Regions from separate parts of the Rhizobium sp. KNZ14-9A genome, predicted to be linked through region 2. Evidence: predicted binding sites of a transcription regulator. Region 2 holds the regulator's gene; each other region holds the start of a gene.

Region 1 (5,444 bases), 1.5 Mb from region 2:
GACATCCGCGCGGGCCAGACGGTGGCCGTCGGTCGCAACGGCGCGCAGCTTCAGGTCGCCGCTGCTCTCGATCGTGTGGAAGAAGATGCCGTTCAGATAGTAGCGGGTTTCCTCGGTCGAAATCGCAAACTGCGTGCGGTCGATCAGCATCTTCAGATCGCTTGCCTTCAGCTTGAAGGAATGCGTGAAGGTGCCGGCGGTCAGATCCGGGAAGTCGGATTCCGGCAGGCACTGCAGCGAGAACTTCGAACGTCCGGACTGAACGGTCATCGAGCCGCCATCCTGGGAGGTGGCAAGCAGCACTTCCGCGCCATCGGGAAGCTTGCGGACGATGTCGTAAAGAAGATGGGCGGGAACGGTGGTGGCGCCGGCCTGCTCGACATTGGCAGGCGTCGCTTCGGTGATTTCCAGATCGAGGTCGGTCGCCTTCATGTCGAGGCTCTGCCCATCGGCCTTCAGCAGCACGTTGGACAGGATCGGGATCGTGTTGCGGCGTTCGACCACGCGGTGCACGTGGTTCAGCGACTTCAAAAGGTTTGACCGCTCAATAGTAATACGCATGGGATGCTACCGCTTTCGACCTTTATTGTCCGGGCGCCCGGAAGCGCCGCGTCACTGCTTTCCCCTTTTGGGAGAGGGGAGTGGACGGGCAAAATGGCAGAACTTTGCCGGCGATTGCAAGAGGCATGGCTGCCCGCAAGCCCGCAAATGCCGTTTTGCAGTGCAATGCTCACAGAAATTGCGGCCCTTGTCGAAGCCACACCGCTCGCCCATAAAGGGAAGAGGCCGGCGGAATGAAAGCGAATGACATGACGGAAGAGACGACAGCGGAAACTGGCGCCCGGCGCGGCTTTCGCCTGCACAATATCGCGGTGCCGGCGCGCCCGCTCGAACCGGCTCTCTATCTCGTCGCAACGCCGATCGGCAATCTCGGCGATATCACGCTGCGGGCGCTGGAAACGCTTGCCGGTGCGGATGTCCTCGCCTGCGAGGATACACGCGTTACCCGCGTCCTGCTCGATCGCTACGGCATTCAGAACCGCCCCTTTGCCTATCATGAACACAATGCCGATGAGGCCGGGCCGCGGCTCCTGCAGGCGCTCGAAGCCGGCAAGTCGGTGGCGCTGGTTTCCGATGCCGGCACGCCGCTCGTCTCCGATCCCGGCTATCGCCTGGCGCAGCAGGCGATCGAAGCAGGTTACCGCGTCATTCCCATTCCCGGCGCTTCCGCACCGCTTGCGGCCCTCGTCGGCTCAGGGCTGCCGAACGATGCTTTTCTATTTGCCGGTTTCCTGCCGACCAAGGACAAGGCCCGTCGCGACCGTCTCGCAGAATTCGCAAACGCACCGGCCACACTGATCTTCTTTGAATCGCCCCATCGCATCGGCGCAACGCTGGTGGCCGCTGCCGATATGCTCGGTGCTGAACGCGAGGCGTCGGTCTGCCGCGAACTGACCAAGACCTACGAGGAATTCCGCCGCGGCACGCTCTCCGAGCTCGCCACTTATTATGAAGAGCATGACAATGTGAAGGGTGAGATCGTTCTCGTCATCGGCCCGCCGAAGGACGAGCCGGCAACCGCGGCGGATGTCGACGCCATTCTCGCCGATCTCTCAAAATCGCTGCCAACCGCCGGGGCCGCGACCGAAGCTGCCCGCTTGACCGGCCTGCCGCGCAAGGTGCTCTATCAGAAGCTTCTCGACATGAAGGCGGCGAATGGCTGACGGCGAAGCCACGCTCCGCAGGAGAAAGGCGCTGCGTCGCGGCTCGGCGGCAGAATATATTGCCGCCATTTTCCTGATGCTGAAAGGCTATCGCATCCTCGCCATGCGCTACAAAACGAAGCTCGGCGAGATCGATATTATCGCTCGCAAGGGAGACCTGGCCGTCTTTGTCGAGGTCAAGGCGCGCGCTGACGAAATGGGCGCGGTGGATGCCGTGTCCTACGCCTCGCAAAAACGCATCCGGGCTGCGAGCGATCTCTGGCTCGCCCGCCAGCGGGACTATGCCCGGCTCTCACAGCGTTATGATATCGTTGCGATATTGCCGGGAAAACTGCCTCGTCATTTCCCCGATGCTTTCTAGGGGTTCGCTAAATTCCGCAGGCGGCTAAAAACTGACGAATAAGCTTTCGTTAAAATTTTAGCGTCTGCTTGAACGGGCTTTTACGATTCTTTTGTTATCCACGGCTCAGCTAGGGGTAGCAAACTGGGGGTAATTCATGGCCTTGAAGATGATGCTTGCAACCGCCGTCGCCATGGCTGCGCGGTCCGTGCCTTACGCCGCGTTGAAGACGGCCGGCAAATCGTTCGTCGCACAGGCAAGCGACCGCATGGTGCTGAAGTCGACGCCGATCAATCCGGACTGGGTCATCAGCGGCAATCCGCAGGCGCGCACGGCAGAACATTCCCGCGGCCATGACGAAGCATCGCTGACGGCGATCTGGGATTGCACATCAGGCGAATTCCGCTGGCGTTTCGGCTGGGACGAGACGGTCATGATCCTCGAAGGCGAGGTGCACGTCACCACCGAAGATGGTCTGGAACGCACGCTGCAAGTGGGCGACGTCGTTTTCTTTGCCGGCGGCACCTGGGCGAACTGGCGGGTCGACAATTATGTCCGCAAGGTCGCCTTCCTGCGCAAGCCTTTCCCGAAGCCGCTCGCCATTGCCTATCGCCTGCGCAACCTCTTGCGCAACGGGGGTGGCACCGGCATCGCGGCCTGAAAATTGCGCCGGCGGAGGCGCGCGAAGCCATTGATTGCCGTTGCGTTTGATGCCTGACCGACCTACATCTGGGCGGCATCAGCTCAAGGGACGGAAATGGCCAAGATCAAGAACGTAGCGGTCCAGATGGACCATGTCTCCGGCATCAATATCGCGGGCGATTCCACCTTCGCCATGAGCATTGAGGCTCAGGCGCGTGGCTACAAGCTCTTCCATTACACGCCCGATCGCCTGAGCTTCCGCGATGACAAGCTCTTTGCCGCCGTCGAGCCGATGGTGCTGCGCGAGGTCAAGGGCGATCACTATGAACTCGGCGCCCCTGAGCGCATCGACCTGTCGACCATGGACGTTGTCCTGCTGCGCCAGGACCCGCCTTTCGACATGTCCTACATCACCTCGACGCATCTGCTGGAGCGCATCCATCCGAAGACGCTCGTCGTCAATGATCCGGCCTGGGTGCGCAACTCACCGGAAAAGATCTTCGTCACCGAATTTTCCGACCTGATGCCGAAGACCCTGATCACCAAGGATCCGGGCGAGATCCGCCGCTTCCGCGACGAGATGGGCGATATCATCCTGAAGCCGCTCTACGGCAATGGCGGCGCCGGCGTTTTCCATTCCACCAAAGACGATCGCAACCTGTCCTCGCTGCTCGAAATGTTCGGCCAGCTCTTCCGCGAGCCTTTCATCGCTCAGCAGTACCTGCCTGACGTGCGCAAGGGCGACAAGCGCATCATCCTCGTCGACGGCGAATTTGCCGGCGCCATCAATCGCGTCCCGGCCGAGCATGACAGTCGCTCCAACATGCATGTCGGCGGCCGCGCCGAGCCGACCGAACTGACGGCGCGCGAAAAGGAAATCTGCGAACGCATCGGCCCGGCTCTGCGCGAACGCGGCTTCCTGCTCGTCGGTATCGATGTGATCGGCGATTATATGACAGAGATCAACGTAACCTCGCCGACAGGCATCCGGGAAGTGAAGAAGTTCGGTGGCGCCGATATCGCAAGCCTGTTGTGGGATGCGATCGAGCGCAAGCGCGGCTAAAGCAATACCAGCAAAAGTGCATAGTGGTTTGCGTTCGGAATTGCGGCAAAACTAAGCAGAGATTTTTTTGTAAAAACAAAGAGATAGAGAATTTTCGTGTTTCGAAGAAAAGCGGAAATGCTCCAAGTGTTCCGCCTTTGATCGCCTTCGTTCCGGCTTTGCAACCTGCTGCAATTTGATTGCAGCGGATAGCTGAATTCGTTCGCTTATCGTTCTTGTTTTATTCCAGATTCCATGCCAGATTGTGACCGCCTTCATAGGTTGGGGTTCAGGGTTACGGGGCAGGGGCATGGTCGCGCGCGTCAGCACGGTTGCATTTCAGGGCATTGAAGGTGTGCCGGTCGAGGTCCAGGTCATGGTCGCTCCCGGTAAAATGGGAATCCAGATCGTCGGGCTTCCTGACAAAGCGGTGGCGGAAAGTCGCGAGCGGGTGCAGGCAGCCTTGCACGCTTCCGGCCTAGCGCTGCCATCCAAGCGTGTGACGGTCAATCTTGCGCCCGCCGATCTTCCCAAAGAAGGATTCCATTTCGATCTCCCCATCGCACTTGGCCTGATGGCTGCGCTCGGCGCCATCCCGGCGGATGCTTTGTCCGACTATGTCGTCGTCGGCGAACTCAATCTCGACGGTACAATTGCCGCAATCGCTGGCGCTCTGCCGGCCGCAATCGGTGCCAACGCGAGTGGAAAAGGCCTGATCTGCCCGGCCGAGAGTGGCTCGGAAGCCGCATGGGCAGGGTCTGGGGTCGACATTCTGGCGCCGCGCAGCCTGATCGCACTCGCCAATCATTTCCGCGGCACGCAGATCCTTTCGCGCCCGGAACCGTCCATTCGCCCGAATGCCGCCAATCTGCCTGATCTCGCCGAGATCAAGGGACAGGAAAGCGCCAAGCGGGCGCTGGAGGTGGCTGCTGCCGGCGGCCATAACCTTCTGATGGTCGGGCCGCCCGGCTCTGGCAAGTCGATGCTGGCTTCGAGACTGCCCTCCATCCTGCCGCCGCTTTCGGCTGCGGAATTGCTGGAAGTCTCGATGATCCATTCTATCGCCGGCCAGTTGTCGGGCGGCAAGCTCTCCGACCGCCGGCCCTACCGCACGCCGCACCATTCGGCGACGATGGCCGCCCTCATCGGCGGTGGCCTGCGTGCCCGGCCGGGCGAAGCCTCGCTTGCCCATCATGGCGTGCTTTTCCTCGATGAATTCCCGGAATTCGCACCACAGGTACTTGATGCCCTGCGTCAGCCGCTCGAAAGCGGCGAATGCGTCATCGCGCGTGCCAATCACCGCGTCTCCTATCCGGCGCGGATCCAGCTCATTGCGGCCATGAACCCGTGCCGCTGCGGCATGGCGGGCGAGCCCGGCCACACCTGTGCCCGAGGACCGCGCTGCATGACGGATTATCAGGCCCGCATCTCCGGCCCGCTGATGGACCGCATCGATATCCGCATCGACGTGCCGGCCGTTTCCGCCGCCGATCTCATCCGGCCGACGGTAGCCGAAGCGAGTGCCGATGTTGCCCGGCGCGTTGCGCGTGCCCGTGACATCCAGCGTGAACGCTATGCTGCTGCAGGCGCTGTGGGTATTTCCACCAATGCCGGATGTTCGACCGCAATGATCGAGAAATTCGCAGAGCCGGATGCCGCAGGATTGCAGCTGTTGCGAGATGCCGCGGACAAGATG
Region 2 (5,444 bases):
GCTCAGCACCAATGATCTGGCACAGCGCACCGAGAACCAGGCCGCCTCGCTCGAACAGGCGGCTTCGGCACTGGATCAGATCACAGTCACGGTGAAGACCTCATCGGAGCGAGCCCAGGAAGCCAATGCGATGATGTCGGCAACGAAGGAGAGTGCGGCACGTTCCGCCGAGATTGTTTGCGAAGCGGTGACCGCCATGGAGAAGATCGAGGAATCAGCGGTCAGGATCGGCGATATTATCAACGCCATCGATGAGATCGCCTTTCAGACCAATCTTTTGGCGCTCAACGCGGGCGTCGAGGCAGCACGCGCCGGAGACGCAGGGAAAGGCTTTGCCGTCGTCGCCCAGGAAGTCCGCGAGCTCGCCGGCCGCTCCGCCAATCTCGCCAAGGAGATCAAGCTTCTCGTCGAGACGTCGTCGCGGCAGGTCTCCGCGGGCGTGGCACTTGTCAACCGCACCGGCGAGGCACTCGGCGATATCGACCGCCAGGTGCTGCAGGTGACGGCGCTGATCGAAGCGATCGTGCGCTCGTCTTCAGAACAGTCGGTCGCGCTCGTCGAGGTCAACGCTGCCGTCAACCGTATGGATCAGGTGACACAGCAGAATGCCGCGATGGCCGAGGAGACAAACGCCGCCTGCCAGGAACTCGGCAACGAGGCGTCCCATCTCGGGCGCATGCTCTCCCGCTTCGCACTGGAGGAAAGGCGCCCGTCCCGCGCGGCAGCCTGATGCTGCCTGTCGTTCAGGCGGCCTTGGCGATCGCGTCGAAGGCGAGAAGCTTCTCGAGAAGCCGCGGCATGTCCTTGAGATAGACCATGTTCGGCCCGTCGCAGGGCGCGTTATCCGGATCCTGATGGGTTTCGATAAAGACCCCGGCAACGCCGACGGCCACGGCAGCGCGCGCCAGCGTCTCCACGAACTGCCGCTCTCCGCCGGAGGTTTCCCCCTGCCCGCCGGGCTGCTGGACTGAATGCGTGGCGTCGAAAATAACGGGGGCGCCGGTTGCTGCCATGATCGGCAGGGAACGCATGTCGGAGACCAGCGTATTGTAACCAAAGGAAGCGCCGCGCTCGCACAGCAAGATGTTCGGATTGCCGCTCTGATTGAGCTTACCGAGCACGTTCTTCATGTCCCAGGGCGCCAGGAACTGGCCCTTCTTAACGTTGATAACGCGGCCGGTCTTTGCCGCAGCCACCAGGAGATCCGTCTGACGAGACAGGAAGGCCGGTATCTGCAGGATGTCGACAACCTTGCCCACTTCGGCGCACTGTTCTTCAGTGTGGATGTCGGTCAGAACCGGAATGCCGAGTTCCTTCTTGAGATCGGCAAAAACCTCAAGCCCCTTCTCAAGGCCGACACCGCGTTTGCTCGACAGGGAAGAGCGGTTCGCCTTGTCGAACGAGGTCTTATAGACGAGCCCGATGCCGAGCTTGGTGCACAGTTCCTTCAACGTGCCGGCAACCATGAACGCATGGTCGCGACTTTCCATTTCGCAAGCGCCAGCAATCAGCGACAGACGTGCAGCATTGGAGAAGGTGACCTTGCCGGCGCCTTCGCCGACCGTCACAACGGAGTTCGTAGTAGAGCTCATGATGTTTCCTCGAAAGCGAAGAGCACGCCCTGGCCGGGCGCGGGCTTCACCAGAATACGGTTGCCCTTGCGTGTGTAGGTCATCCCGTTAGCAGCCAAATGCGCTTCTGTCACGGCCAGATCGCCGACGGCAAAGAGGATCGCCCGACCGCGCAGGCCGCGATCGATATTCGGCGTCGCCAGATCGAAATAGGCCTCCAGCCCCTCCGGGGTCATCAGGCTGATCTTTGCGCTTCCGGTAAGCACCTCCAGCCCGAAACTCGTATCGCCAGCAGAAGCGGCTTTTGCCGCCGAGCCAACGAACTCGCCGAAGGCTGTCGGCTCGGGGGCTGCGAGCGCGATCTCGGCAATGCCCGTCACGCCGTTGGCGTGGGTCTCCAGCACCTTGCGATCGGTTGGAAGCGGATTGATGCGCTCGACGGCGAAGAGAAAGAAATCCGGCGCCCGGAGGTCGGCAGCGAAGGCAAGCCGGAAGCCGGCGATGCTCTCCGTGCCATCCGGCATTCTCACAGGGCGTTCGAACTGCAGCACAGAACCAGCGCAGATGCTGCCCTTCACGAATCGAGCATGTTCATGCTTTGCATCCGCGGTGGCGAAGGCGATGGCGGACAGTCCCTCGCTGCCGCAGCGGAAGCGGAAAGCCTGATTGCGGGCCGTGAATACATTGCCCTCACGTGCCGTCTCCTCGCTCTCCTCGACGCTCGCGACACCGAGCGGCTCAAGATAGGTTTTGTCGGCAAAGAAAACGCAGGCATTCTCCGTGCCGAAGGGATGGCGGGCATCGGGCGCGACGGTAAAGCCCAGCTTGCCCAGCCTTTCGCGGGCTAGGTCGATATCGGTAACCGGCAAAACGAGATGATCGATCGGAAGCGTGTCTTGGCTCATCGGTTCTTCTCCCAGCAGTGACAAGGAGATGTGCTTCAGCAAGCCTCGTGAAACAAGGCCAGACAGGCATAAGGGCGATAAAAATCAAATTCTCGACAGATTGAACAGAAGTTTTACGAAAATTTAGCTACTTGCGGAACACATATGGAACATATAGTGTCCGTTCTGGATTTGTTTCAAGACTGGGGAGACGCCATGCTCACGCGCAAACAACAGGAACTCCTTCTTTTCATTCATGAAAGGATGAAGGAGTCAGGCGTTCCACCGTCTTTCGACGAGATGAAGGACGCACTGGATCTGGCCTCGAAATCCGGTATTCACCGGCTGATCACGGCGCTCGAAGAACGCGGCTTCATTCGCCGGCTTCCGAACCGGGCGCGCGCGCTCGAAGTCATCAAACTGCCGGAAGCCTACAGCCCGAGCCTGCAGCCTCGGCGCGGCTTTTCACCGAGCGTCATCGAGGGCAGCCTCGGCAAGCCCCAGCCTGTGGCGCCTCCTGCCTCGGCGAAGCCCGCACCCGCTGCCGATAACGGCAATGCGGTCTCCGTTCCCGTCATGGGCCGCATCGCCGCCGGTGTTCCGATCTCGGCAATCCAGAACAATACGCATGACATCACCGTTCCCGCCGATATGCTTGGCTCCGGTGAACATTATGCGCTGGAAGTTCGCGGCGACTCGATGATCGAAGCCGGTATCTTCGATGGCGACACGGTCATCATCCGCAATGGCAGCACGGCCAATCCGGGTGATATCGTCGTCGCGCTCGTCGATGACGAGGAAGCAACGCTCAAGCGTTTCCGCCGCAAGGGCGCATCGATTGCGCTCGAGGCAGCAAACCCCGCTTATGAGACCCGCATTTTCCCGCCGGATCGCGTCAAGGTCCAGGGCAAGCTCGTCGGCCTCATTCGCCGCTATCACTGACCGGTGACAGATTGGCGTCTGCGAATGTGTTACTGCGCCAATCATAGGCGCGGTGGCGCATCCAGGGTCGTCCTAATGTGTCGAATGCGGTTGCGACCTCAATTCCCTTATCGGTGAATCGAAGTTCGACAGAACCTGTCTTGCGCAGCGTCTCGCCGGTAAAGAGCAGCGCGCCGGAGCGACAGCGGTCGACGCGCAATCGGACAGGGGTCACAACAATATCAGCCGTATCGCAAGCTGGCCCAAGATAGGCAGCATTGTCGATGACGGTCAGTTTCTTTCCATTGACGAGCAAAGTGGTGCACCAGGCGCCCTTCAGGCAGGAGAAGCGTGACGGCGGGCTAATGGCGACTGCCTGTCTCATTGCCTCTCTGGCTTCATTCTGTTGGTCGGGTGACAGTTGCAGTCTTTGACCATCAGGCGCAGTGGGCGCCTTGGCAGCTTGAAGCATAACTGGCTTCTGATGCTCTTCGACGGCAAGGGCCCTCTGCCATTGTTCGAAGATGAAGGCGGGCGGCTTTTCACGGTTCGAAGCCATCGCCTCTCCATCGACTATAGCGACCAGGCCGCCATCTTCGGAGATAGCGATATCGGGCATCGCCTCCGATGGAAGAAGAACAACAGCGAGCGTCGAGACCGCGACAATTGCCGTTCCCATGTGCCGCAGCCGGGTTCTGAGCAGGGTCAGCAGCAGAAATCCGAAAACGGCGGTCGGGAAATACCAGCCGGGCAAGCGGCCTACATCTATGTTGCCGCCCCACCCCGCTACTGCCTTTGCGATGGTGATCACCAGATCAAGCCCGAAGCCTGCCACCGGCCATAGCCAGCCGTCTAGACCAAACGGCATCAGCAGCATTGCCAGCATCCCGGCCGGCATGACGATGAAGGTGATGACCGGCATGGCCGCGAGATTTGCCGGCAGGCCATAGGCAGTCAGCCGGTGGAAATGCTCGATCGAAAACAGCGCCGTCGAGAAACCACCGATCAGCGACGTCAGGAAAACGCCACCGAAGAAGCCACCAACCATGAAGAAGGGCTTCATGATCGGCAGCTTGGCAAAGGCATTCTCCCGCATCGGCCGCCCTTTCCAAAGGTCGTATCCTGCGACCAGGGCAAGTGTTGCGGCGAACGACATCTGGAAGCTTGGTCCGAGCACTTCCGATGGCGAGACCGCGAGGATCATGAGAGCGGATAGCGCCACGTTTCTGAGGCTGATCGACGGCCGGTCGAAGAAGACGGCAACCAGCATAATCGCCATCATGATGAAGGCACGTTCGGCGGAGACGGCAAAACCCGAGATCAAATAGTAGGCCGTCACCGCAGCAAGCGCACCGGCCGCCGCGATCTTCTTGGTTGGCCACGCCTGGGCAATGCCGGGAAAAAGACTGAGAATGACGCGCAGCCCGACAAAGAAGATGCCACCGGAAAGCGCCATGTTGAGGCCGGAGATCGCGATGATATGCGCAAGGCCGGATTGCCGCAGCGCCTCCGTCGTTTCATCCGAGATCGCCCGTCTCTCGTCGGTGACAAGGGAGGCTGCAAAGGCGCCGGTGTCGCCGGGTAGCGTGGAGCGGATCCGATCGCCAATGCCGCTTCTCAGGCGGTAAAGCGACTCCAGAATGGCCTCACCGACCAAACTCGCTCGCTCCGGCTGTTCCGCAACCCTCTTCGGTGCTCCGTAGAAGAAGCCGTTGGCACCAATGCCGTTAAAATAGGCACTGAAGGCAAAATCATTGAGGTGGGGGAGCGCCGGTCCCGCCGGAGGCGTGAGACGCGCCCTGCCCTCGATGACGTCGCCAAGTTCGAACGGCTGGGTGGCCCCGCGGACCAGCACGGAGATGCGTTCGGGCGGACGCTTGATCTCAGGAGCATCCGTGCCGGTGACGTCAAGAATATAACGCCAGCGCCCTTGGCCATCGCCTTCTCGGCGTTCGATCCGGCCGGTCACCGTCGTCGTTACGGCTGAATTGAGGATCAGGGTCTTTGCCCGCCATGTTTCGATCTGCGCGGAGAGCATTCCACCGGCAAAAAGAAGTAGAGCAAGCAG
Region 3 (5,444 bases), on a different contig from region 2:
TCTCTGGCGAGGCAATAGAAGTCCGCAAAAGCGACATCGATGTCACCCTTGAATGGAAACTTCATCGGTTCGGTCACACCGAGTTCGCCGTCGCAATGGCAGACACCGCAAGCACGATTGTTCTCTCTGTCGATCGCGATGGTGAAGGCACCGACAGGGATGCACGACGCCATGTCGACGGTGCCTGCGCCATAGAATTCATATTTTCCATTGCCGTCTGTCGTCACTAGGAATGCGGGACCGCGGCGACCCAAAGCCCCGACTAGGACCGTGCGAATGTCGCGATGGATCTGGTGAATGTTCAAAGCTTCTGGCGGTGTCCAATAAGTGCCAGTCGGGTCCTCATAGGGCTCCTCTTCGCACAGGTTATCGTTCGGCAGATTGCTCATCGCCGTCATCCTCCTTCTTGGTGGTGATGTTCTTATTATGTTCTCATTCTTAAAGGAGTCAAGGACGACGTTTCGGAAATGCTAAAATGCCATCTTGAAATTCCATGCGGGGGAGAAAGCCCGATTAAGCGGGCGGCCTTCGGGTTTGCGGGATTCGCGGATGAATCCTGCAAACCTACAATGACTGCTTCGCGCCCCAATTGCAGTCGTTCCACCCGCATGATGTGAGGGGGAGACCAAGCACCAGTTTCAGCCGCAACATTTTGAGGGGCGCGAGCACGCCGCTTGCAGACGTCGCGGGGTTGACTAGCGCAATTCGAGATTAATCGCGGAAGCGCATTCAACAGAAGCAGAGAATATCGGGATTTGTGCTTGCGCTGGTTGTCGGATGGTCGCAAAGCCATGTTGTAATGCGCCGCAAGGCCGCAATCGACATTGACCTATTTAAATTCGGAAAACGAAAGTCTCTCTATGCCTCTCCAGCTTTCCCTGCCCCGTGACCGAATTTCCGTGCTTCTGCTCGAAGGCATCAGCCAGAGCGCCGTGGACTATTTTTCGTCTTGCGGATACACCAACCTCGTGCATCTGCCGAAAGCGCTTGATGACAGGGATCTCAAGAGACATATCGCCGATGCGCACATCATCGGCATTCGTTCCCGAACGCAACTGACGGAAGAGGTTTTCGAATCTGCCAAGAAGCTGATCGCGGTCGGCTGTTTCTCCGTCGGCACGAACCAGGTCGATCTGGAAGCGGCACGCCGCCGCGGGATTCCGGTATTCAACGCGCCTTATTCGAATACGCGCTCGGTGGCCGAGCTTGTGATCGGCGAGATCATCATGCTGACGCGGCAGATCTTCCCACGCTCGGCGTCGGCGCATCAGGGCGGATGGGAGAAATCTGCTGTCGGCAGCCGAGAAGTCCGTGGAAAAACCCTCGGCATCGTCGGCTACGGAAATATCGGCTCGCAGCTGAGTGCTCTTGCGGAAAGCATGGGCATGTTGGTGCGCTATTTCGATCTCTCCGATAGGCTGCGCCGCGGCAATTCAGAATCGATGGCTTCGCTCGGCGAGCTTCTGGAAATCTCGGATTATGTGACGATGCACGTTCCGGAAACGCCATCGACGCACAATATGATCACCGAGGCCGAACTGCGTCGCATGAAGAAGGGCGCCATCTTCATCAACAATTCCCGCGGCACGGTGGTCGATCTCGGCGCTCTCGCAAAGGTCTTGAAAGAGGGCCATCTGGCAGGTGCGGCGGTCGATGTGTTTCCCAAGGAGCCGGCATCGAACAAGGAGCGTTTCGAAACGCCGCTGCAGGGCCTGAGCAATGTCATTCTGACACCGCATATCGGCGGCTCGACAGAAGAGGCCCAGGAGCGCATCGGCGGGGAAGTCTCCAGAAAGCTGGTCGAATATTCCGACATCGGCTCGACGATGGGTGCCGTCAACTTTCCGCAGGTCCAGTTGCCCGAGCGCCCGAACGGTACGCGCTTCATCCATGTTCACGAAAACCGTCCCGGCATGCTCATCCAGTTGAATGAGATCTTCTCGTCCCGCGGGCTGAATATCGTCGCCGAATTCCTGCAGACGCATGGCGACACGGGGTACGTGGTTATCGAAGTCGAGGACATGTCCCAGACAGCCGACGATATTCTTCAGGCGCTACGCGAGATACCGGGAACGATCAGAACGAGATTGCTGTACTGACGCATCGAGCAATTTGCATCGGCATGGAGACGCGTAGGCGCTCCACGCCGCCTGCAAAGGTGGTTTTTAATGCGAGGCGAGAGCAGCCCGATTAAAGCGGCGGGCGGCCTGCTGAAGTACGTGATCGCGGGTGGACTCTGCTAATCTACGAGGGCTGCTGCGCGCCAAAAGGAGACATCCGCCGCGCGCAGAGTGGCGGCTGGCACCGTGTTTTTTGACGAGTTCTGCGCGGACATAGCTTCCTGTTCGGCCGCAGGCCCGGCACTCCACTTCGATGATCGGATCGCGAACCTGACGAAGGGTCGAGGACAGATCGAGGGGCTTTCTTGGCTTACCGGGCAACGATGGCTCCATCACGAGACGGCGGGTCAATATGCGGCCAGCGATGCAAAGGCAATCCCTAGAGGGCCGACAAAATTTTTTCAATAAAGCCGGTTACTTACGAGATTCGGCTACGTCCCTGATTCATCGAAATAATCTTCGGTTTAACTAAAGTAATGGGATCGTTTTCCTATTTTCCAGTGTCTTGACTCGGATTTCCGGAAGGAACATTACAAGAACATCTACATTCAAGCGACATGATGTCGTCAGTCTCAACGATCTGAACAGGATTCGTGATCGATGTCCGCTGTCCGCGCGCACGTCATAGCCGATCTTCGGGAACGCATCAGCTCCATCGAGAGCCATGCGGTGAAGAAGGCTGGGTGCCTGGAGTTCGGCGTGCCCGAGATTGATGCCGTTCTTCCGGGAGGCGGATTGGCCCACGGTGCTCTCCACGAGTTCGCTGGAGGCGGCGCAGGAACAGTTGATGGAGCCGCGGCAGCGCTCTTCGTGGCGGGGATCGCGACCCGCACTATAGGGCCGATCGTCTGGTGCCTGACGAGGCCGGATCTGTTCTTCCCAGCGCTGGCGCAGGTCGGCTTGAAGGCAGACCGGGTGATCTTCGTGGAGTCCGACAAGGAAGAAGACGTGCTGGCGAACATGGAAGAGGCACTCGCCTTTGGTGGCCTCGGAGCCGTTGTCGGCGAGATCGTCCGGCTTCCGACGACGGCATCGCGCCGTCTGCAGCTTGCGGCGGAGAAGACAGGAACGATGGCATTGGCGGTCAGGCGGTGGCGGCGGCAGACCGAGGCCAGTGACTTCGGCCAGCCGACGGCGTCGACCACACGATGGAGGGTGAGTGTCAGGCCGTCGGAAGAGCTTCCGGTGCCGGGGGTTGGACGGCCGAGATGGTTTCTTGAACTGATGAGATCGCGTGCGGGCGAGTGTGCCGAGTTTCTTGTAGGAGCCTGCGATGACAAGGGTCGTATCCATCTATCTGCCCGACCTGCCGACGGATCGCATTCGTCGAGCCGATTCAACTATTCCGCCTGAGCAGGCGATTGCCGTGATTGCCAAGTCGGGATCCAAGCGGTGGGTTTCCGCCGTCGACACTGCTGCGAAAAAGGCGGGCGTGCACGTCGGCATGCAGGCTGCAAAAGCCCAGGCGCTCTTCCGAGGGCTGACGATGATCGACGCGGATCCTGCAGCGGATGCCGCCGCGCTCGAACGGATCACCTGCTGGGCGCTGACCCAGTATTCGCCGATCGTCGCCGTCGACGGTCTCGACGGGATCGTAATGGACACCGAAGGCGCTGACCATCTGCAAGGCGGCGAGGAGCCGATGCTGGCGCGGATCGCCAACCAGTTCCGAGCCAAGGGACTGACAGCTAGGGTCGCGATTGCGGACACCTGGGGCGGGGCCAACGCCTGCGCTCGCGCGACCAGCCGCGACACCGTTATCATTCCTAGAGGTGAAACCGTTCGGGCCGTCGAGAAGCTTCCGATCTCCTTGCTCCGGCTTCCACAAAAGATCGTCAACGATCTGCGAACCTTGGGCTTCAAAACCATCGGTGAACTCGCCAACACACCCCGGGCGCCGCTGGCCCTTCGTTTCGGCCCGGAAATCGGACGCCGCCTCGACCAGACGTTCGGCCGAACGCCGGAGCCTATCGATCCAATCCGCACCGACGAATTGATCGAAGTCACCCGTTCGTTCGCAGAACCGATCGGTGCCGCCGAGACCATCAACAAGTATGTCGCCCGACTTGTGATCCAGCTTGTCGCCGAGCTGCAGAAGAGGGGCCTCGGTGTCCGCCGCACTGACCTCGTTGTCGAGAAGGTCGACGGCACCCGGCAAGCCATCCGCGCCGGCACCGCCAAGCCCGCCCGTGATGTCGCCTGGCTGACCAAGCTCTTCAAGGACAGAACGGAGAAGATCGAACCTGGCTTCGGCATCGAGAAAATGACGCTGGTGGCAGTGATGGCAGAGCCGCTGGGGGAAGCGCAGAAATCGTCGTCGCTGGTCGAAGACGAGGTCGTTGATGTGACACCATTGATCGACATCTTCGGGAACCGGGGAGCGCGGGTCTATCGGGTGGCCCCTGTCGCCTCCGACGTTCCTGAGCGGTCTGTGAAGAGAGTTGCTGCCGCATCCGATCCGCTGGAGGCAACCTGGGTAACCCGTTGGAAGCGACCCGTCCGCCTGCTGGCGCGACCCGAACAGGTCGATGTCATGGCGCTGATGCCAGACCACCCGCCCGTCTGGGTCATGTGGCGTGGCAAGCGACGGAAGGTGAAGGCCGCCGACGGGCCGGAGCGCATCTTCGGAGAGTGGTGGGAGCGCAATTCCGAGATGGCGGCGGTGCGCGACTATTTCGTGGTCGAAGACGATGCGGGCGAACGGCTCTGGATCTATCGATCCGGCGATGGCGTGGATACGGAGACAGGCAGCCACAAGTGGTTCGTACATGGAGTTTTCGCATGAGATACGCGGAGCTTCAGGTCACGACACATTTCTCTTTCCTCCGAGGCGCGAGTTCAGCACAGGAGCTGTTCGAGACCGCAAAGCTATTGGGCATTGAAGCTGTCGGCGTTGTCGATCGGAATTCATTGGCCGGAATCGTCCGTGCCCTCGAAGCGTCTCGATCGACTGGCGTCCGGCTGGTCGTCGGCTGTCGGCTCGACCTGCAGGACGGGATGTCGATCCTCGTCTACCCGACGGATCGCGCCGCCTATTCCCGGCTGACCCGTCTCATAACCTTGGGGAAGTCTCGCGGCGGGAAGAACAACTGCATTCTGCACCTTGAGGACGTCATCGTATACTCGGACGGGATGATCGGCATCCTCGTACCGGATACTCATATTGTGTCTATCTGCGCTCGTCGGTTGCGCCCCCCCGCTTGTTGACAAGGTTCCCGACAAGGGCGCACTCAGGCAAGGGGAACAGGTAATCGTCACGGACGATTCATGCCCGCCCTCGGAGATGAAGCTCGTCACGGGCGGCGGCTTTGGTCAACCCAATGA
Region 4 (5,444 bases), 270 kb from region 2:
GTTGCGAACGCCGGGCTCGGTCTGCTCGAACTGCATGAAGACGAGGTTCCAGAATTCCAGGAACCGGTCGCCATCTTCTTCCGGCGAGCCGGGAGGGCCGCCCCAGACATTCTCGCCCTGGTCGATGAAGATTTCCGAGCACGGGCCGCAGGGGCCGGTATCGCCCATCTGCCAGAAATTGTCAGAGGTCGGGATGCGAATGATCTTGTCGTCGGAAAAACCGGCAATCTTCTTCCACAGCGTCGCGGCTTCCTCGTCCTCGGAATAGACCGTCACCAGCAGGCGGTTCTTCGGAAGGTCGAAGCCTTCGGTGACCAGCTTCCAGGCAAGCTCGATGGCGTTCTCCTTGAAATAATCGCCGAAGGAGAAGTTGCCGAGCATTTCGAAGAAGGTCAGGTGGCGCGCAGTATAGCCGACATTGTCCAGATCGTTATGCTTGCCGCCGGCGCGCACGCACTTCTGCGAGGTCGTTGCCGTCGAATAGGGACGCTTTTCCAAGCCGGTAAAAACGTTCTTGAACTGTACCATGCCGGCATTGGTGAACATCAGCGTCGGGTCATTGCGCGGCACGAGCGGGCTCGATGGAACGACCTCATGGCCGTTCTTCTTGAAGTAGTCGAGGAAGGTCGACCGGATATCGTTTACACCGCTCATTTCATGCCCTTCGATGCTGCCAGCAGGCAGGTAAAATTAAATCCATCGGCTTTTATCGTTCGACCTTGCCACTGTCCAGCAAACAAACAAAACCGGCCGCATTCTCGTGAGAGAACGCGGCCGGTACTGAATTGCCTCAGCGGTCAGGGCGAATTACATGTCGCCGGCATCACCTGCGTCGTCGCCGGCATCAGGGCCGCCGTTCTGCAGGAAGCGGTCGGCAATCAGGCCGGCGTTCTGGCGCAGCCCCGTCTCAATCTCGCGGGCGAGATCCGGATTGTCACGCAGGAAGATCTTGGCGTTTTCGCGGCCCTGGCCGAGGCGCTGGCTGTTATAGGAGAACCAGGCGCCCGACTTCTCGACGATGCCGGCCTTGACGCCGAGGTCGATGAGTTCGCCAGTCTTGGAGACACCTTCGCCATACATGATGTCGAATTCGACCTGCTTGAAGGGAGGCGCCATCTTGTTCTTGACGACCTTGACGCGCGTCTGGTTGCCGATCACCTCTTCGCGCTCCTTGACCTGGCCAATGCGGCGGATGTCGAGGCGGACGGAGGCATAGAACTTGAGCGCGTTACCACCCGTCGTCGTTTCCGGCGAACCGAACATGACGCCGATCTTCATACGGATCTGGTTGATGAAGATGACCATCGTGTTCGACTTGGAGATCGAAGCCGTCAGCTTGCGCAGCGCCTGGCTCATCAGGCGGGCCTGCAGGCCCGGCAGGCTGTCGCCCATTTCACCTTCGATTTCGGCGCGCGGCGTCAGCGCGGCGACCGAGTCGACGACGAGAACGTCAATGGCGCCGGAGCGCACCAGCGTATCGGTGATTTCAAGCGCTTGCTCGCCGGTGTCGGGCTGGGAGATCAGGAGGTTCTGCAGATCGACGCCGAGCTTGCGGGCATAGACAGGATCGAGAGCGTGTTCGGCGTCGACGAAGGCGCAGATGCCGCCCTTCTTCTGCGCTTCGGCAATGGTCTGCAGCGCGAGCGTCGTTTTACCAGAACTTTCCGGACCGTAGATTTCGATGATACGGCCCTTCGGCAGGCCGCCGATGCCGAGCGCGATATCGAGGCTGAGCGAACCCGTAGAAACCGTTTCGATCTCGACGATACTCTCGTTCGAGCCGAGTTTCATGATCGAGCCCTTGCCGAACGACCGCTCGATCTGTGAGAGTGCCGCTTCGAGCGCCTTGCTTTTGTCCACCGATTTGTCCTCTACGAGCCGCAATGAATTCTGAGACATTCGATCCACCTTTAGGTTATTGACGCTGCTCAAGCAATGTCGCCGCTGATGCGAAGTTTGTACCTGATTTGTTCTTATTTCGCAATAGGGTTGCAAATAATTGAAAGAAAAAGGTAAAACGGCCTGTGTTCTATTTTTGTTTTATCGATGCAAAGCAACGCCTTAGTGTGCCGCCTGCGCTGAACGCCGGCGTTCTTGCCGCTATTCGATTCGTCTGGGAGCAGCAGAAATGAGCGGCAAGATTCTCGTTCTCGGCGGCGCCCATATCGATCGCCGCGGCCGCATTGCCGGCGAGACGGCGCCAGGCGCCAGCAATCCAGGCACATGGTTCGAGGAACCGGGCGGCGGCGGCTTCAATGCGGCCCGCAATCTGGCGCGCCTCGGCTTCGACGTGACGATGATTTCGCCGCGCGGTGGTGACCCGATCGGCGAGATGGTGAGCGAAGCGGCCGACTTTGCGGGTATAGACGACCGCCCCTTCGTCTTCCTCGATCGCAAGACGCCGAGCTACACGGCGATCATCGAGAAGGACGGCAATCTGGTCATCGCGCTGGCGGACATGGAGCTTTACCGCTTCTTCGTGCCGCGGCGGCTGTCGATCCGCTGGGTGCGCGACGCCTTTGCCGCCACCGATTTCATTCTCTTCGACGCCAACCTGCCGGAGGAAACGGCGGCCGCGATCGTCGCAAGGGCAAAGGCGCTCGGCAAGCCGGTGGCGGCTATTGCCATTTCGCCGGCCAAGGTGGTGCGCCTCCTGCCCTGCCTCGAAGACATCGACTACCTTTTTCTCAACGAGGCCGAGGCTGCGGCGCTCATCGGTCAGCGGCCGGAAGATGCCGACGCATGGCCGTCCCTGCTCGCTGACATCGGCGTCACCGGTGCGGTCGTCACCCGTGGCAAGCGCGAGCTTGTCGCCTTCAAGGATGGCCGTGCGCTCGTCCTGCAGCCGCCGATTTCGGAGACAGTGGCCGATGTCACGGGGGCTGGAGATTCGCTGGCAGCCGGCACGCTCTCGGCCCTCATGCTCGGCCTGCCGCTGGAAGAGGCGGTTCGCCATGGCACGGCGGCAGCCGCCCTCACCGTCCAGTCGCGGCACGCCGTGAACGAAAATCTTTCACCCGAACTGCTGCGCAACATGCTTTCGCTTGTCCCGGCGGCGAGAATTCTGCAATGAAGCGGCAACACCGATAAACGGATACGGATCATGACCAAACCCTTCTCGCCCCTGCTGCCGATTTCCTACTCGAAGGAAGTGGCCGCCGCCAAGCAGCGCGGCGCCCCGATCGTGGCACTCGAATCGACCATCATCACCCATGGCATGCCCTATCCCGGCAATATCGAGATGGCGCGCAGCGTCGAATCGATCATCCGTGATCAGGGTGCGGTTCCCGCCACCATCGCCGTTATCCATGGCACGCTACATATCGGCCTCGAACCCGCCGAGCTGGAGCAGCTCGCCAAGGCAAAGGACGTCATGAAGGTATCGCGCGCCGATATTGCCTTCTCGATCGCCGAACGTCGCACGGGTGCGACGACGGTTGCGGCGACGATGATTGCGGCGGCGCGTGCCGGCATCAAGGTCTTTGCAACCGGCGGCATCGGCGGCGTCCATCGCGGCGCTGAACAAACTTTCGATATCTCCGCCGACCTTGAAGAGCTCGCCCGCACCGGCGTCATCGTCGTCTGCGCCGGCGCCAAGGCGATCCTCGATATTCCGAAGACGCTGGAAGTGCTGGAAACCCGTGGCGTGCCGGTCGTGACGTATGAAAGCGACGAATTCCCGGCCTTCTGGTCGCGCTCATCGGGCATCCGCAGCCCACTGACGTTGAACAGTCCGGCGGCGATCGCCAATTTCCAGACCACACGCGAACAGCTCGGCATAGACGGCGGCATGCTGATCGCCAACCCGGTTCCGGAAGCCGATGAAATCGCTCGCGAGGAAATGGAAATCTACATCGAGCGCGCGCTTGATAGCGCCGAGCGCGACGAAATCACCGGCAAGGCGGTAACACCTTACCTGCTGAGCACGATCTTCGACCTGACCGACGGTCGGAGCCTGAAGACGAATATTGCGCTGGTAGAGAACAATGCGCGGCTTGCCGCAGAGATTGCTGTAGCGCTCAGCGAGTAAGCCAACGTCTGGCGGGCTGGCCCCGCCAACGATCCATCGTAGCGAGACTTGAGGGGCGCACAGCGCCCCTTAATCATATCAGCTATCCAGCGTCTCTTTCACCGCCACAGCCAGCTGCTTCAGCGAGAACGGCTTCGGCAGGAAGCCAAATTTCGCTTCCGGCGGCAGGTTGCGGGCGAACGCATCCTCTGCGTAACCGGACACGAAGATGAACTTCAGATCCGGATAGTTCTTGCGCAGCTCGCGCAGCAGCGACGGCCCGTCCATTTCAGGCATCACCACGTCGGAGACGACGATGTCCACCTTGCCTTCGAGCTCCTCCATGATCTCGAGGGCCTCGACGCCGGAGCCGGCCTCGTGGACAGTATAGCCACGCGTCTCCAGCATGCGCTTGCCGCCTCGCCGCACCGCTTCTTCGTCCTCGACAAGCAGGATGACGGCTGAGCCTGTCAGGTCTTCCGGCTGTTTCGGCTGGACTAGTTCCACAATCTGCGCGCCACCGGTCGCAACGGCCTGATCGGCTGCTTCCGCTTCCGCAGCGACTGCCGGTTCGACGATATGGCGCGGCAGGAAGATGCGGAAGGTCGTGCCCTTGCCGACTTCCGATTCCGGCTGGATATAGCCGCCGGACTGTTTGACGATGCCATAGACCATGGCAAGGCCGAGACCTGTGCCCTTGCCCACGTCCTTGGTCGTGAAGAAGGGCTCGAAAATCTTGTCCATGATCTCGGGCGCAATGCCGGTGCCGGTATCGGTCACCTCGATCAGCACCATGTCTTCATGCGGCATGTAGGAATAGTTGAAGGCGGCAACTTCCGCTGCCGGCAGATTGCGGGTGCGCAGCGTCAGCGTGCCGCCATCCGGCATGGCGTCACGGGCATTGACGCAGAGATTGATCAGCACCTGCTCGAATTGCGAAAGATCGGTTTTGACAGGCCAGAGATCGCGGCCATATTCGACGTCGAGCTTGACGTTGGTACCCGAAATCAACCGGTCGACCAGCATGCGCAGGTCGCCGACGACATCGGTCAGGTTCAACACCGTCGGCCGCATCGTCTGCTTGCGCGAGAAGGCGAGAAGCTGGCGCACGAGCACCGCCGCGCGGTTGGCATTGCGCTTGATCTCTATCAGATCGGCGAAGCTCGCATCGGCAGGTCGCGCCTGTAAGAGCAGATGGTCGGAAGACAGCAGGATTGCCGTCAGCACGTTGTTGAAATCATGTGCTATGCCGCCGGCAAGCGTGCCGACCGCATTCATCTTCTGCGTCTGCGCCATCTGCGCTTCCAGCGCCTTCTGCTCGGTCACTTCCACCGCATAGACGATGGCCGCCTCCTCCGGCGCCTCGTCGCTCTGGTCGATGACTGCATTTACATAGAAGCGGAAGAAGCGTGCATCATCGGTCGGCGTGCGGGAA

Evidence for each region. The regulator LexA, encoded in region 2, represses DNA repair genes until DNA is damaged. The targets are predictions, from matches to a motif close to TGTTCNNNNTGTGTTCNG.
Region 1: the regulator LexA is predicted to act here: its motif matches at 3,980-3,997, upstream of ACR9ZQ_RS24240 (YifB family Mg chelatase-like AAA ATPase).
Region 3: the regulator LexA is predicted to act here: its motif matches at 2,644-2,661, upstream of ACR9ZQ_RS36830 (ImuA family protein).
Region 4: the regulator LexA is predicted to act here: its motif matches at 2,026-2,043, upstream of recA (recombinase RecA).

What each region holds. Positions count from the first base shown of each region.
Region 1 is NZ_JBPGXB010000002.1:3,515,573-3,521,016, reverse strand. Features, by position in the region: gene dnaN (DNA polymerase III subunit beta) at 1-561, opposite strand, end outside; gene rsmI (16S rRNA (cytidine(1402)-2'-O)-methyltransferase) at 810-1,724, shown strand; gene ACR9ZQ_RS24255 (YraN family protein) at 1,717-2,085, shown strand; gene ACR9ZQ_RS24250 (cupin domain-containing protein) at 2,222-2,725, shown strand; gene gshB (glutathione synthase) at 2,822-3,769, shown strand; gene ACR9ZQ_RS24240 (YifB family Mg chelatase-like AAA ATPase) at 4,059-5,444, shown strand, end outside.
Region 2 is NZ_JBPGXB010000002.1:2,022,505-2,027,948, forward strand. Features, by position in the region: gene ACR9ZQ_RS16515 (methyl-accepting chemotaxis protein) at 1-730, shown strand, start outside; gene kdsA (3-deoxy-8-phosphooctulonate synthase) at 744-1,592, opposite strand; gene ACR9ZQ_RS16525 (VOC family protein) at 1,589-2,476, opposite strand; gene lexA (transcriptional repressor LexA) at 2,672-3,397, shown strand; gene ACR9ZQ_RS16535 (ComEC/Rec2 family competence protein) at 3,378-5,444, opposite strand, start outside.
Region 3 is NZ_JBPGXB010000004.1:1,401,919-1,407,362, reverse strand. Features, by position in the region: gene ACR9ZQ_RS36840 (hypothetical protein) at 1-389, opposite strand, end outside; gene serA (phosphoglycerate dehydrogenase) at 861-2,099, shown strand; gene ACR9ZQ_RS36830 (ImuA family protein) at 2,721-3,473, shown strand; gene ACR9ZQ_RS36825 (Y-family DNA polymerase) at 3,394-4,905, shown strand; partial or broken gene ACR9ZQ_RS36820 (PHP domain-containing protein) at 4,902-5,312, shown strand; gene ACR9ZQ_RS36815 (DUF6719 family protein) at 5,284-5,444, shown strand, end outside; gene ACR9ZQ_RS36810 (hypothetical protein) at 5,441-5,444, shown strand, end outside.
Region 4 is NZ_JBPGXB010000002.1:1,750,235-1,755,678, reverse strand. Features, by position in the region: gene alaS (alanine--tRNA ligase) at 1-654, opposite strand, end outside; gene recA (recombinase RecA) at 808-1,899, opposite strand; gene ACR9ZQ_RS15165 (carbohydrate kinase family protein) at 2,129-3,073, shown strand; gene ACR9ZQ_RS15160 (pseudouridine-5'-phosphate glycosidase) at 3,104-4,030, shown strand; gene cckA (cell cycle histidine kinase CckA) at 4,109-5,444, opposite strand, start outside.